4 regions of the Phosphitispora fastidiosa genome follow, and region 1 is predicted to be linked to each of the others. Evidence: riboswitches for the same ligand, from Rfam matches in the RefSeq annotation. Region 1 holds a riboswitch; each other region holds the start of a gene.
The links. Region 1 has a riboswitch for cobalamin ahead of Ga0451573_RS03755 (S-layer homology domain-containing protein). Riboswitches for the same ligand answer to the same signal wherever they lie in the genome.

Region 1 (3,856 bases):
GTCGTCCGTGCATGCAGAATGCATGTTACTGTGTTTAATGGTAAGATGTTAAAATGATTATTTTAAGATGTTCAAAAGAAACATTATAAGATATCAGCGTTTTATTTTAAACATAATAAGTTATCAATCAGGCCACGAAGGTCGGGAGGTTTGCTGAAGCAATCCCGTGTTTGTGGTTTTTTAATTTTGTGGAGGTGACTTACATGCATATTCCTGATGGTTTCCTTGATACAAAAATGATAGCTGCATCTCTGGCAGTAAGCGCTCCTTTGGTAGGTGTGGCTGTGGCCAGGACTAAAAAGGTTTTTGATGACCGGCAGATACCCAAAATGAGTGTTATGGCTGCATTTATCTTTGCAGCCCAGATGGTAAATTTTCCAATCGCCGGCGGGACTTCGGGACACCTTTTGGGAGCGGCCTTGGCAGCAATACTGCTGGGACCGTGGAGCGCTGTCCTGATAATGACAACAGTCCTGATAATCCAGTGCCTGGTTTTCCTGGACGGTGGCTTAACAGCGCTGGGAGGAAATATTCTGCTGATGGGAATTGTGGCGCCCTGGGTAGGCTGGTGGGTGTATCGGCTTTTTGCAGGGAAATCAACTGATCGGATCAGAGTGCTGGGAGCAACTTTTTTGGCTGGCTGGTGTTCAACAATTGCGGCATCGGTGGTTGGGACCCTTCTGATTGTGTTTTCCGGCTATGTTACCCTAAATATTGCTCTCCCTGCCATGCTGGGTTGGCATGTGCTGATCGGTGTAGGTGAAGGTCTGATAACATCAGTTGTGGTGGCCTATCTTACCCAGGTTAAATCCGAGCTGGTTTTTCAAAAACAGAAGGCGTGAGGTGATATATATGAAAAAAGGTGTTTTTTTAGCTCTCTTAGTGTCCCTGGCTATTGCGGCTTTTCTCTCTCCCTTTGCTTCCACAAGTCCTGATGGTCTGGAACGGGTAGCTGAAGATAAAGGGTTCCTTCACCTTAGTGAAGGAAAACAAGTGGTTAAATCCCCCATGCCTGATTATGTTATGCCCGGAGTGAAAAATGAGACTACTGCCGGCAGCCTTGCAGGTGTGGCCGGTACCCTAATTACTTTTGCTGTGATGTATGGGGTCGGAAAAATATATATCAGGAAATCCCGCCGTGTAGGTGGCCGTCAGTGAAAATTGCGGTAATCGACGGACAGGGGGGAGGAATCGGAAGGGTTATTGTCGAAAGGCTCAGAAAAGACCTTCCTGAGGATACAGAGATAATTGCCCTGGGGACAAATGCCCTGGCTGCTGCCCAGATGATAAAGGCCGGGGCCAATGAAGGGGCCAGCGGTGAAGCGGCGGTTGTTTACAACTCCCCAAAAGCGGACCTGATAATGGGTACAATCAATATCATCATGCCAAATTCCATGCTTGGCGAATTTACGGCACCTATGGCTGAAGCTGTAGTCGGGAGCAGTGCGCAGAAAATATTACTTCCATTGACCCGAAGCAGTGTGAAAATAGTCAGGATTAGGGAAGAACCGCTGCCGCACTTGGTTGAGGCTGCGGTGCATGAAGTTAAGAAGATTTTGGAGGTGGGTACAGGTGTGTGAGGCAAATGCGTATATCTTAAAAGACGGTGTTGAGGAGCTGTTTCTGGAGAGTGTGGATAAAGTTGTTTCACGTGAAGATGGCATTCTGTTGGAAAACATTTTTGGGCAGCAAAAGCTGGTAAGGGCAAGGATTAAGGAAATGGCCCTGGTGAACCACAGAATTATCCTGGAGAAAACTGAGTAAACATCAAATACAAAATCTTCTGGACATGGCAGTCTTTGTCATGCTACAATAATTATATCAAAGCGGAATAACAAAAAAACTACAAAATAAGCAGAATAAGTGCCTTTGCCTCCACCAGGAGGAGGGCTTAAAAGGGAAGCCGGTGTGAGTCCGGCACGGTCCCGCCACTGTATGGGGGAGTCTCTCTGCAGAATGCCACTGGAAATTTTCCGGGAAGGCGCAGAGGGGCGGTGAACCTGAGTCAGGAGACCTGCTTGTTCTGAGATCACTGACCCACGACGGATGGGAGGGTTGGATTTTCGGTATGCCTGACATATAACTCTCTGCCATGGGTAGGGAGTTTCGTTCTTTCCTGCCACTGAACAGGCTAAACACACAAAAATCAAATAAATGTATTGAATGAGTGCCTCTGCCTCCACCAGGAGGAGGGCTTAAAAGGGAAGCCGGTGTGAGTCCGGCGCGGTCCCGCCACTGTATAGGGGAGCCTCTCTGCAGAATGCCACTGGAAATTTTCCGGGAAGGCGCAGAGGGGTGGTGAACCTGAGTCAGGAGACCTGCTTGTTCTAAGTTCACTGGACCCACGACAGATGGGGGGGTGGGGTATGAGAATACCTGATATTAATCTCTCCATAGATTTCTGGGGAGATTTTTTAGTTTGTCAGAGGACATTACTTTGGTTGAATACTAATTATTTAGGGGTTGAGACAGAATGAAAAAGCATAAGCTTAATAAAGGTTTTATCGGTTTGCTGATATTTATATTTCTTTTTGGCAGTATTGTTCCGGTAGGTTTAACTGAACCTGCTGCTGCCGAGGAAAGCACTGTTACTTATTCCGCTGATGAGTTAGCTGATAAAGCTGTTGAATTTATCAATGGGAAGTTTGTATCTGGAGAAGGTATTGATGGGTATACGGCTTACATACTGACAATTGCCGGAGAAGACCTTACAAGCGGGCAGTGGATCAGAGACGGTAAGAGCCTAAAACGCGAAATCCAAGATCTGACCGACTTGGTAGGTGATGATGTTAATTTGATATCCTATATTACAGCCACCCAGAACAATGACGGCAGCTTTGGACCATATGCCAATATGTATGGGACCAGAACAGCTCTGCAGGCTCTGGCTGTGACACGAGGCGACCTTGAGCCTGAATCCGCGGCTGCCATCAGGGTGAATGATGCCATAACCAATGCCGTTAACTATTTCAAGGCTCTGGGTTATCAAGACGGGGAACTGACTTATGAGGCCGCGGGGTGGGATTTTGATTATCGCTGTGTGGAAGCCCTTGTTGCAGCAGGTGAAGACATCTCTGAAGTGGGTGACTGGGTATATGACGGGCTGTCTTTAGGGGAAACAGTTATTAGCTCTGCAACCGCCGCTGCTGCCGACAGTGCGAACCTCAGTGCGGCAGATTTGGCCAAAGAACTCAGTGCCCTCTATGCCGCTGCTCCGGAATCGGCTGAAGTTATTGCTGATTTGGCTGACGCTATCAAGGGAAAGGCGGGTACGGTTTCCGGACAGGTTTACTTTGGCAGCAGTATTTACGATAATACGGTTGTCCTGACTGCTCTCGGCAGGACTGGCACCCTTTCCGGTATTGATGAGGAAGGTGCGCTGGCTTATATTAACAGCTTCAAGACTGTAGTCAATGATTACTATGGCAATTCCATTGGCATTGCCTGGGGTGGCTGGGAACCCAAGGAAGCAGACCTGACGGCCCAGATTCTTACAGCTCTCAGCTTCTTTGACGGGGCTCACGACAATGAGAGTCAGGTGTACCCGGATATTCAGGGAGGGCTGGCATACTTGAGAAGTGTTCAGGATGCTAATACGGCAGCAGTTAAGGTGCAGTGGGACAGTACCGCCGCCACTGCCGAGGCTCTGATTGCCCTGAAGTCTCTCGGGGAAGTCTATACCGGTTCTGAGTCAGCATGGGTGTTAGACTCTCAGACCAAAACAATTGCCCAGTTATTGCTGGCAGTTAACGCCTGGGATGACACCTCACGAACTGACCGGCTTTCAGGCATCCTGGCAGGGCGGCAGAAGATATCTGAACCTGGGCAGGGCTCTTTTGAAGACAGTGTCTACAGT
Region 2 (3,856 bases), on a different contig from region 1:
ATATTACTCTTGCCGCTCCCATTAGGTCCAACAACAGCGGTAATGCCCGGGGTAAACTGGAGTTCTATTTTATCAGCCAGGGATTTGAAGCCCTGAACCTCAATTCTCTTCAGGTACAAAAGGGTTCCTCCTTACATTTTGAAAAAACCAGCCTTAATGACACTTATCAATTAAAGCTTTCCTGTTTTAATGAATTCAACAAAAAAAGGGCACTTTCCTTCTCAGTCCCTTTCTTCAAAAAACATTTCTTTGGTTTCACAGACCAGTTGACCATTTTGGCTTTTGATGCACACCTTTTTAGCGATACACCACTTCCCGGAGCGATTCCAGCGGCACCACTCTTCATTACAGTAAACGGTGGTCACAACAATTCACCCTTTTTAATCAGGGTATGCAGAGCCGCAGTTTTTGTGATATTCGTTAATAACAATTACAAAAGCCGGGAAATTTCCGGCTTTTAATGTTACAATAAATAAAGAAGTTAAAGAAAGGATGGGTTTATGAAGAACTCAATTTTAATTCTAATTACATATTAAAAATTATTTATTGATAATTTCAGGCAACTCTTTTATAATAATAATATACTTTCAAACAAAAAAATATCCCAAAGGTTATTGGTGCCTCTAATGAGGAGAATAGGGAATTGGGTGAAAATCCCAAGCGGTCCCGCCACTGTAAGTGTTAGCATGCCTTCAACAGACCACTCGAGTTTTTCGGGGAAGGTGAAAAGCATGTGATGATCACAAGCCAGGAGACCTGCCATAGCCGTCATATTGCTGCATCTCGTGGAATGATGCAGGTATTGGTGAATGATGGCAAAGTTCACAGCTTTATAAGCTGTGAACTTTTTGTTTTTCTCCGGCAGGTAAGCTCTTGGAAATGAGCGGGAATGGTGAGCTATTGCATCGATTTTCCGCACTGCCGCCTATGAGTCTAAGCTGCCACTCCCCCCGGCAACAAGGCAGTGCCAGGAAAATCTTGTACAACATCTCACCATATAAAGAATCCAAGGTATAAAGCCTTGAATATACAAAAAAAATTAAATAAAAAAATTTATTAAAAATCAAGGAGGAAACAAAAATGAGTTTACTTGAAAAGACCCTGCAGCAAATTGGGGATTTAGACCGTGCCAGCATGGAACAGACCCAGGAGAGGCTGAACAATCTGATCAAGCCCCCCGGGAGCCTAGGCGTACTCGAGGAAATGGTCCTTCAGCTTAGCGGCATCTACAGTGACCCTATGCCCAAAACAGGAAAAAAAGTAATCATAGTCATGGGAGCTGACCATGGTGTGGTCCAGGAAGGGGTTAGCGCATTCCCCCCAATGGTAACTATTGCTATGATGCCAACCTTTGCTGATGGAATTGCCAGTGTCTGCGTACTTGGCAGGCATGCCGGGGCAGAGATTGTCCCCGTTGATATCGGAGTGGCTGCCCCAATTGACCACCCGGGGGTCATCAACCGGAAGATAAAATTCGGGACCGATAATATGCTCAAGGGCCCGGCAATGTCCCGGGAAGAAGCCGTCAAGGCAATTGAAACCGGAATTGAGATAGCCAATAATGAAATCAGCAAGGGTGCCCGGGTTCTGGGTACCGGGGACATGGGAATTGGTAATACCACCCCCAGCAGCGCCATCCTTTCGGTTTTGGGCGGTTTCACCCCTGAAGAGGTTACCGGACGGGGAACCGGTGTTGACGACCAATCTCTTTCCAATAAAGCAGTAGTAATTCAGAAGGCCATTGAGTTAAACCGTCCGGATAAGAACGATCCTGTTGATGTCCTGGCAAAAGTGGGCGGCCTGGAAATTGGCGGCATAGCCGGAACCATACTGGCAGCATCAGCAAGCAGGGTTCCGGTTGTGGTTGATGGTTTTATCTCCAGCGCCGGTGCTCTCATTGCCGCCAGACTGGCTCCCAATTCGGTGAGCTTTATGATTCCATCACACTGTTCCGCAGAACAGGCCCACCGGACCATGCTTGAATGCGTGGGATTAAGGCCAATCCTGGATATGAAAATGAGACTAGGGGAAGGCACTGGGGCGGCCCTGGCCATGTCGGTGCTGGATGCATCAATAAAAATGCTTCATGAAGTGGGGACCTTTAAAGATATCGGCATGTAAGATAATGAGGTGTTGTACCCGATTTTCCTCGCTGCCACGGGGGAAATCTTGTACAACACCTCACCAAATGCCACAGTACGAAACATCCGGGCAGTAAGAATTTAGCTTGCTGCGACAATCTTGCGAATCCCTTCGATAAAAGCGTTAAAACTCAAAGAACAATTTGTATCAATCTTCATGAATTTAGCAATTTTTTTCGAACCACTATATTTTTGATATTCGGGCACCATTTTTTGCAGTACTTCGCACGGGTTAGCAAGTTTATCTGGGTTTCGAAATTGAGCTTTCTCTTGTTTTCTAGCAATTCCTTTGTAATTGAAAGCTTTTTCAACTGCTGAAAGGTCACCTAAAAACCATGATTCCAACTCGTGACAGACCACACGAACTAACGCATCAGTTCGTCCGCCTTCAAAGCACAGTTGCAATAGCCTTTGTTTAACCTGTTTGCAATCACTATTGTCCTGGTCACGAAGCACTACAAACTGTACTTCGGGAATTCTATAAGCACGCAATTTACGAGGAATTGATTTCTCCATGTCTGTTTTACCTTCATGTTTAATAGTATGAAAGGTACATCCGTCTGGTAATATGGATGGAAGTATTTCGTCTAAAACTGCTTTCATTGAAATCTCTTCCAATAAAAATACTATATGCTTCATTGCGGTCCAGCTCCCTCGAAGAAGCCTTGCTTCCATAATGCCCCTGGCAAATCACCTTCAACTACTAAATTTCTGAGCAGTTCATCGTCGGATGCACGTTTAACTTCACTGTAACCATCACTTTTTGTTAACCAAAATAATTCGTTTAATTCAACTCCGTTAACAAAATCAGGCGAATGCGTAGAGATAAACACTTGTCCTCCCGCTCGTGTGTAAGCTCTAAACTCTTCTGCAAGTTCAAATAAAAGTTCGGGATGCAGTTGATTTTCAGGTTCCTCAATACATAACAATGGGTGTGGCTTGGGGTCATTCAATAATAACAAGTAAGCAAACATTTTTATAGTCCCATCAGAAACATATCTCGCAACAAACGGGTCTTTAAAAGAACCATCTTGAAACCTGAGTACTATTCGTCCATCGGGAGTTTCCACTGCTTCTACAGACTTTATACCTGGGACTCTGTATTCCATTTTGCGTAAAATTTGCTTAAATTTTTCCGGATAATGTTGATACATAAACTGCGCTACTAGTGGCAAGTTCTCTCCTGTAGGCGAAAGGTGTTCTGCGTAACCCGCATCAGCACTAGCACGAGCCGCTTGAACATGAAAATCGGAAACATGCCACCCTTCAATTAATCTCCTGAAAGCAGCTACTTGCTTAAACTTTTGAAATTGCCCTAGTCCTTTAATAGCAAGAATGTCTGGCGAATCAAGTTTTTGTTCTTCACGCTCTTCCTTTACCCCTAATCTACCATATTCGCTTTCATTTACGATAGCTGTCCCTGAGCCATTTGAAAAATCCAGAAAGTGCCATGGTGCACCTTGTTGTCCACGACGATATTTTAATACTTCTCTTGATACTACTGGCAGACCAGAGCAGTCTAAACCAATATGGAGCTCATATGTAACTAATGGTTCCCCCGGTTCTGGCCTAAATTTAATTTCAAATTCGATTGGTCCTTGCTGGTCTCGTGATACAACTTCCTTAAATCCGCCTCGTTTTGTTAAGGCTGCTCTTACATTGTCTATCAAGGAATCATGCAAAAAACCAAAAGCATCGAACAAAGTTGATTTTCC
Region 3 (3,856 bases), on a different contig from region 1:
GCAGCTGCGGCCATGCTTAGAGCGGGGGCTAATGAAGGCGCTTCGGGTGAAAATGCCATTATATACAATTCCGGGCGAGTTGACCTGATTGTGGGGCCCATTGGAATCATTATAGCCAATTCGTTTTTAGGCGAGGTTACTCCCGGAATTGCCGCAGCCTTAGCTTCCAGCAGCGCCCCCAAGATACTGCTGCCGGTAATCAGGGACCGTATCGAAATAGCCGGTTTTAACCCTGAACCCCTGCCCCACCTTACAGATGACTTGATGGACAGGGTCAGGAGGTATTTGCCCCCTGGCATGATTAATCCCGGTTAAACTTTTCTGCTGTGAATAAATTGGCCCCGTGTCCTGCTGCCCTATGGCATTCCAGGCATTTGCGGTCACTCTTGAGCCATTGGTAGTGTTTGGCATCAAGCCTTACAGTATCAGGGTAATTATGATAATCCCCCAGGTGGCAGGCAACACAGTTTTGTTCAAAAATCTGTCCTTCTATAATAATTGTGTGCTGACCGGTTAATTCTTGATAGAGATAGTTAAGGCCCCGGGATTTTGAATGGAGCTTACCCAGGAACCCCATTGGTTCGTGACAGTAAAGGCAATTAATGTCCTTGTGAGCAGACTGCCGCCATGACACCAGATACGGCTTTACATCATGGCAGGTACCGCAGAAGGAAGGAAAGGATGTAGCGTAATAGCCTGCCATGAACGCAGCATAAAGCAAAATAATCGTCACTGAAATGATTAGGGCGCCTTTTTTCCAGGAAAGCAATATTATTACCTCCAATAGTACACCAAACGGTAATTGAATTTGTTTTAAATATCAGCTAATACTAGTATTTCATTATTGAATAGGATTTTATGTTTAATATTTGCAGACAAGTCTGAAAAACTATGATATAATTGAAATCACAAAAAAATATTTGTAACTTCTGGGTTTTTTTTAAAATGGGAATCAGGTTAAGCCTGAGCGGTCTCCGCCACTGTAACCGGGGAGTGCCCTTACATGATGCCACTCGTTTGAAGGGGAAGGCGTAAGCGGCATGTTTATCCGGGAGCCAGGATACCAGCCTGGAAGTGACCATACAGTCCTTCGAGAGAAAGGATTATGGTTGTTTCACAGGGGTTTTATGCCTTGATAACCATGTCCTCAGTCGTTGACTGGGGATTTTGTTTTGTCATGACACATAATACTATCCCGGCAAATACATACTTATGGAGTGTGCTTAATGAGAGGAAAACTGATTTTTGTTACCGGAGGTATCAGAAGCGGGAAAAGTGAATTTGCCGAGCTGCTAACCTCTAAACTTGGTCATAGAGTTACATATATCGCCACAGCACAGGCGCTGGATGAGGAAATGCGGCATCGCATCAGGCTCCACCGGGAAAGAAGGCCTGACATCTGGCAAACGATTGAAGAACCATACCGGGTGACGGAAATTATCAGGGAAAAAAACCATGGTTCTGATGTTATTTTGCTAGACTGCCTGACTCTGCTTTTGAGTAACCTGATGTTTAAAAAGGAACAGGAAACCGGTGGGGATTTTAAAAAAGAGTTTCAAACGGAGATTCTCCGGGAAATAGGTTTTCTTGCCAAGGCAGCCGCAGAAACTGAGGCCCATGTTGTCATTGTCTCCAATGAGGTGGGCATGACACTGGTTTCAGATAATTTTCTCGGCAGGCAGTATCAGGAACTGGTGGGAAAAGCCAATCAGATTATTGCCGCGGAAGCTGATAAGGCATACCTGGTAGTTGCCGGACATCCCATTGATCTGAAAAAGGAAGGGGCAGCAGTAAATGATGAATTCTAAATGTATCATGTTTCAGGGGACTGGCTCACATGTTGGTAAAAGTGTTTTAGTGGCAGCCTTGGGAAGAATTTTTCTGCAGGACGGATACAAGGTGGCGCCTTTTAAATCACAGAATATGGCCCTCAATTCATATGTGACCAAAGACGGAGGCGAGATGGGCAGAGCTCAGGTAGTTCAGGCTGAAGCCTGCGGTCTGGCCCCGGATGTGGTCATGAACCCGGTCCTGCTAAAGCCGACCGGTCAGGCTACATCCCAGGTCATTGTCCTTGGCAGGCCGGTGGGAAACCTTTCTGCCAAGGAGTATCATGAAAGGTATAATATGACGGCACTTGATGTGGTTGAGAATTCCCTCAACAAACTTAGATCAGAATTTGACATTATTGTCATTGAGGGTGCAGGCAGTCCGGCTGAAGTCAACCTACAGGCAACAGAAATCGTGAATATGAGGATTGCCAGAATGGCTGACTGTCCTGTACTGCTGGTGGCTGACATAGACAAGGGGGGCGCCCTGGCTGCGGTTGTAGGCACTCTTGAACTCCTTGACCCTGACGACAGGGCCCGGGTAAAAGGGGTGGTAATAAACAAGTTCCGTGGTGATGTCAAACTGTTTTACCCTGCAGTGGAGTTCCTGGAGCAAAAAACAGGGATTCCGGTAGTGGGAATTATTCCGTATTTCCAGGGCTTCAAAGTTCAGGAGGAAGACACAATTCCGGAGGACACCATTAAGGAAGCGGACAGAGTCCTTGAGAACAAGCTGGATATAGTTGTGATTAACCTGCCCCATATTTCCAATTTTACTGATTTTGACTGCCTGGCGGATGAGCCTGATGTACAGCTCAGGTATGTGTCAAATGGTAATAAGCTGGGCAATCCTGATATGGTTATCATTCCGGGCAGTAAGAATACCATCCACGACCTGGCGTTCCTTCAAAAATCCGGATTGTTTGCTCAGATTATTGCCCAGGAAAAGAGAGGGATACCCATTGTGGGCGTTTGTGGAGGGTTCCAGATACTGGGTACTGAGCTTCATGACCCGCTGCACACTGAGTCAGATATTGACAGCATGAAGGGTCTGGGGCTGTTAAATATGATAACAACTTTTGATCCTGATAAGATCACCACTCAGGTTCATGCGAAGATTGTAGGAAAAGGTCTCTTTTTTGATGGGATGCAGGGACAGGAGGTAACCGGGTACGAAATCCACATGGGACGTTCCGAGATTGGAGAAGGTGTGATACCTGCATTCCGGATATTTGAAAGGTCTACCAGGGAAGTCGATATCCTTGATGGAGCAATCCGCTCAGATGGCATGGTTTTCGGAACATATATCCATGGGATATTTGATAATGATTCCTTCCGCAGACACATCCTTGACCTGCTCAGAAAGCAGAAGGGCTGGGAGCCGCTGGAAGCCAGCGAAATAATGACAGTTTACCAGCAGCGTGAAAAGGACTTTAATAAGCTGGCTGAGGTGGTCAGGGGCAGTATGGATATGGATAAGGTATATGAAATTATGGGATTAAACGATAAATCAGGCCAGCAGGAGCAAGGAGCGGTCTAAGATGATACAAATAGCAGCCGCCTATGTGGTTGACCTGATAATAGGCGACCCCAGGCAGATTCCGCACCCGGTGGTGCTGATCGGAAAAATGATAGATGCCCTGGAGAGACAGCTCCGGAGATGGGCAGCCCCCGTGGTCGGCCTGAAAGTATCGGGTATGCTGCTTACTGCCATTACAGTGCTGGCAACATACCTGATAATGTGGGGAATTATTGCCGGAGCCTATATCATAAACCACTGGCTGGGTCTGTTCACCAGTATCTGGTTCCTGAGCACAACCATTGCGGTAAAAGGGCTGGGCAGCGCCGCTATGGAAATATACACACTGCTTAAAACAGGCAATTTGTCTGAGGCGCGAAAAAAGGTTGGCTGGATTGTCGGCCGCGATACCCAGAATCTTGATGAAGGCGAAATTTCCCGCGCAACTGTGGAGACCGTTGCTGAAAACATTGTTGATGGCATTATTGCACCGCTGTTTTACGGATTT
Region 4 (3,856 bases), on a different contig from region 1:
GTTTTGTTTCATCCCTTTGGAAAGCTCTTTGGCCAGCTTATCCTGTTTATCGAGCAGATCATATCTGGCAAAGAGTTTGGTCACTTTTTCGGCCCAGTCAGGGACATTATAGGCATAGGCAATAAACTGCAGGTGTTCCCGGACTGTCAGCATTTCATAGAGTTCCGGTGTTTCCGGCACATAAGAAAACCTTTTTTTAGCCTCCGTAGAGGTATTTACATGGCCGGCAATGGTAATTTCACCGCTATCCTTGCGCAGAAGTCCCGCTATGGTTTTCAGAGTAGTGCTTTTCCCAGCGCCGTTAGGCCCCAGCAGACCCACAATGGTGCCTGGGTCAAGGGTAAAACTGATATCATCTACCGCTGTGGTGTTTTTAAATTTCTTAGTCACATGGATAACTTTTAGCATTGGGTTCATTACATCCTTTTCAATAACAGTCCGGTGAATAAACGCTGCATAATAAGGCTTCTGCCATTTAATATGGCTTTCGAAATAGCCGTTGTCATTAATATTCTATCTAAAGTAGTTTTTTCCCTTTGAATTATACTATTTACATTGCCGGAAAAAGGCGGATGAAAGTGATGAACTTTTGTTTTTATTGCAAAAAATACGTTGACACAACCAGATGATATTTATAAAATAGAGACAAAGACAGTTAAATATCCAAGTGTTCCAGGTGCCCGCAAGGGAGAATAGGGAACCGGGTGCAAATCCCGGACGGACCCGCCACTGTGAAGGTTAGCCGCTGCCATACCACCCTTTAAAGGGGGAAGGGGCAGGAGAGGTGTTGACCCTGAGTCAGGAGACCTGCCCGGAACATACTAAGCCGTGTCTCGAGAGTAAGGCCGGCCTGGGTTGAGGGATGATGGAAAAATCCGCGCCAGTAGTTTATGGCGTGGTTTTTTGTTTATAATCAGCATTTTCCCTGCCAGGTCTGCCGGACACGGTTCAGGCCTGGATGAAGGTAAAGTCCGCGCTCATTTGATGGCGTGGATTTTTTCTGTTTTTAAGCATGGTGCAGGGGGGTGTGTTGTGTCCAAACTTGTTGACGTTTCTATTAAAAGCCTGGTTTTTGCAGGGCAGGATGTGCCGGCGCTCTCTGATATAGAGCTGGTGGTCACCCATGGGGAGTTTGTGGTAATTTCCGGGCCGGTGGCTTCCGGGAAAACAGCGCTGTGCCACTGCCTGACCGGGGCGGTACCTCATTTCTTCCCGGCACATATGGCAGGCAAGGTTACAGTTGCCGGGATCAACCTTGCTGAGGCTGTCCTGCCCGAAATGGCCGGAACAGTCGGTTATATGATGCAGGACCCGCAGAACCAGTTGTTCAGCACAACTATTGCTGAAGATGTTGCCTTTGGCCCTGGAAATATGGCCCTGGACAGAGCAGAGGTGAGCAGGCGGATTGACGAAGCGCTCGATTTCGTTGGATTAAGCGGGTTTGAGGACCGTTCCCCGGAGACGCTGTCCGGCGGAGAAGCACAAAGGGCGGTACTTGCCGGAGTGCTGGCAATGAAGCCAAAAGTGCTGGTTCTTGACCAACCGGCAGCCGAGATGGACCCGCCGGGAAGGAGGGATATTTATAAGAGGCTGGGCAGGCTGAGCCGCAGCGGTGACTGTGGTATTATTCTGGTCACAGACCATCCGGAAGAACTAAGTGAATACGGGACTCGTTTTATACTTATGCATGACGGGTGTATAGTTCAGGATTCGGCAAGGCCGGCACCGGTTATGTCTGGTGCTGCTGCGGGTTTTTCCCCAGGGTTGTTACAGGTCAGCGGTCCCGGGGAAACGGCAGCCTCTCTCGAAAACTGCAGTTATTCCTATGAGGGTTCTCTGCAAGGCTGCAGAGATGTCAGTCTTGAGATCAGGATAGGGGAAGTGGCCGCATTGGTCGGGCTAAACGGTTCGGGAAAGACTACCCTGGCGAAACACTTTAACGGCTTGGTTTCCCCACAGCAGGGTGTAGTAAGGGTGCTGGGCCGGGAGTTGAATAAAAACAGTATCTGGGATATTCGCCGGGAAGTGGGTTTTCTCTTCCAAAATCCCGACTACCAGATATTTGCCAACTCTGTTGAGGAAGAAGCTGCTTTTGCTCTGAAGATAAGGAAAATTCCCCGCGATGAGGTTATGCAAAGAGTGAACCGTGTCCTCAGGTTTACCGGACTTTTTGAGTACCGCAGCCGGCATCCCCAAAGGCTGAGCAGCGGTCAGAGGCAGCTCTTGGCTCTGGCCTCTATCCTGGCTGCTGAACCCAAAATCATTATTGCCGATGAACCCACTTCAGGACTTAACCGTGAAACAGCCGAGCTTATTATGCAGTTGTTGTCACAGGTGGCGGCAGAGGGGGGGGCTGTCCTTCTGGTGACTCATGACCTGGGCCTGGCAGCTCAATATGCCCACCGGATAGTGGGGATGTTCAAACACCAAATTTGTATCGATATCCCTACTGCCCAATTGAGTTCTCACCTGGAGGAGTTCCGCAGTATTGGGCTGGACTTTGGAACGGGGAGTAGTTTTGCAGCCGGGCGTATTTTGCGAACCGAGAGTAATCCCGGGGACGTTTTGGAGGGAGGGGCAGCCATTGGCGCTGTTTGAAGGATATAAAAACAGGGGTACATGGATTGACCGGCTTGACCCCAGGACTAAGCTCTCCTGGCTGACCCTGATTGTAATTCTGGCGGTGTTGAATTCCAATTACGGAGTTCTGGCTCTTTTGCCTGTAGTCGTTTTGCTCACTTCACTGGCGGCAGGGATATCCCTGCGGACCTTTTATCATCCCTTTGTGGTTCTGGGTCTGGCAGCGCTGCAGCTACTGGTTATCCAACTGCTTTTCTGCAGGGAAGGTTACCCAATATTGGTTTTAGGTCCCCTGGAAATATACAGCGGCGCTGTCCCGCTTGCTTTAACCGCAGTGCTGCGCCTCGCTGCAATTGTACTGGCGGGGATGCAGTTTTTACATTGGACTTCCCCGTCCGACCTGGTGCTGTTTCTGGTTAAGGTCGGTGTTCCCTACCGTTTTGCCATGCTGGCAGGATTGGCGATGAGGTTTTTGCCCCTGATGGAACACGAATTGGCATCAATCCTGGAGAGCCAGTCTGCCAGGGGGGTGCCAATGAAAAATCCCTTCCAAAAAATTACTGCCCTGCTGCCGGTGACCATGCCATTTCTTTTCCGGTCCTTCAGGAGAGCAGGGGAAACCGCTCTGGCCATGGAACTGCGCGGCTTTGGGCGACACCGGGAGAGGACCTTTCTTGACGAACTGAGAATCACGCGGGGGGAAACCCTTGCAATTCTTCTGATGGCTGCAGCCGGTTTACTGATAATTTACCATAATAACATTTAGGAGGTTGTCGTAATGAAAACAAATTCACAGGAAGTTAATGTATCTATGTTGGCCAAGTCTTTTTGGAGGACTGATACCAGGGCTCTTGTTGGAGCCGTGGTTTTGGGTGTGGCATTTGTGTTGGTCCAGCAGATTGCCCACCACATTGATGCCGTGGTATGGCCGCCGCTGGTTATCATTGGCGGGATTACCTGGGCTACCTTTACCGGACTGATTACCCTGGTATTCCGCCAGCCGGCAGGAATCATTATGGGAGAAATCCAGGCATTGATCGCAGTGGCTTCTGGGCTTTCCCCACTGGCCGTGTTTTTTATTCCTGCCAACGGGCTGGGTTCCCTGGCTTATTCCCTGGCAGCCCAAAAGTTGTCCATGGAAAAATGGAGCCATCATTTTATCGCCCAGTGCCTGGCCAATATTTCCGGGAATATATGTGTTGGAGCCGGGTTGTATGTTATCCTGAAGCTTCCCCTGACAGCAGTTTTGGTTTCTTCCGCTGTTACTGCAGCGGTT

Region 2: it holds a riboswitch for cobalamin, as region 1 does, so the genes downstream of both, cobT (nicotinate-nucleotide--dimethylbenzimidazole phosphoribosyltransferase) here and Ga0451573_RS03755 (S-layer homology domain-containing protein) in region 1, are expected to answer to the same signal.
Region 3: it holds a riboswitch for cobalamin, as region 1 does, so the genes downstream of both, cobU (bifunctional adenosylcobinamide kinase/adenosylcobinamide-phosphate guanylyltransferase) here and Ga0451573_RS03755 (S-layer homology domain-containing protein) in region 1, are expected to answer to the same signal.
Region 4: it holds a riboswitch for cobalamin, as region 1 does, so the genes downstream of both, Ga0451573_RS05125 (ABC transporter ATP-binding protein) here and Ga0451573_RS03755 (S-layer homology domain-containing protein) in region 1, are expected to answer to the same signal.

What each region holds. Positions count from the first base shown of each region.
Region 1 covers NZ_JAHHUL010000002.1:302,982-306,837, reverse strand. Annotated here, with positions in the region: gene Ga0451573_RS03775 (energy-coupling factor ABC transporter permease) at 204-842, shown strand; gene Ga0451573_RS03770 (PDGLE domain-containing protein) at 853-1,158, shown strand; gene Ga0451573_RS03765 (DUF3842 family protein) at 1,155-1,580, shown strand; gene Ga0451573_RS03760 (CooT family nickel-binding protein) at 1,573-1,764, shown strand; cobalamin riboswitch at 1,845-2,036, shown strand; cobalamin riboswitch at 2,149-2,340, shown strand; gene Ga0451573_RS03755 (S-layer homology domain-containing protein) at 2,474-3,856, shown strand, end outside.
Region 2 covers NZ_JAHHUL010000001.1:372,021-375,876, forward strand. Annotated here, with positions in the region: gene smc (chromosome segregation protein SMC) at 1-119, opposite strand, end outside; cobalamin riboswitch at 598-778, shown strand; gene cobT (nicotinate-nucleotide--dimethylbenzimidazole phosphoribosyltransferase) at 1,081-2,121, shown strand; gene Ga0451573_RS01860 (DUF4276 family protein) at 2,223-2,780, opposite strand; gene Ga0451573_RS01865 (AAA family ATPase) at 2,777-3,856, opposite strand, start outside.
Region 3 covers NZ_JAHHUL010000001.1:137,355-141,210, reverse strand. Annotated here, with positions in the region: gene Ga0451573_RS00700 (DUF3842 family protein) at 1-315, shown strand, start outside; gene Ga0451573_RS00695 (NapC/NirT family cytochrome c) at 302-769, opposite strand; cobalamin riboswitch at 915-1,086, shown strand; gene cobU (bifunctional adenosylcobinamide kinase/adenosylcobinamide-phosphate guanylyltransferase) at 1,227-1,808, shown strand; gene Ga0451573_RS00685 (cobyric acid synthase) at 1,798-3,369, shown strand; gene cbiB (adenosylcobinamide-phosphate synthase CbiB) at 3,371-3,856, shown strand, end outside.
Region 4 covers NZ_JAHHUL010000003.1:243,103-246,958, forward strand. Annotated here, with positions in the region: gene Ga0451573_RS05120 (ABC transporter ATP-binding protein) at 1-408, opposite strand, end outside; cobalamin riboswitch at 658-829, shown strand; gene Ga0451573_RS05125 (ABC transporter ATP-binding protein) at 1,033-2,598, shown strand; gene Ga0451573_RS05130 (energy-coupling factor transporter transmembrane component T family protein) at 2,585-3,346, shown strand; gene Ga0451573_RS05135 (hypothetical protein) at 3,359-3,856, shown strand, end outside.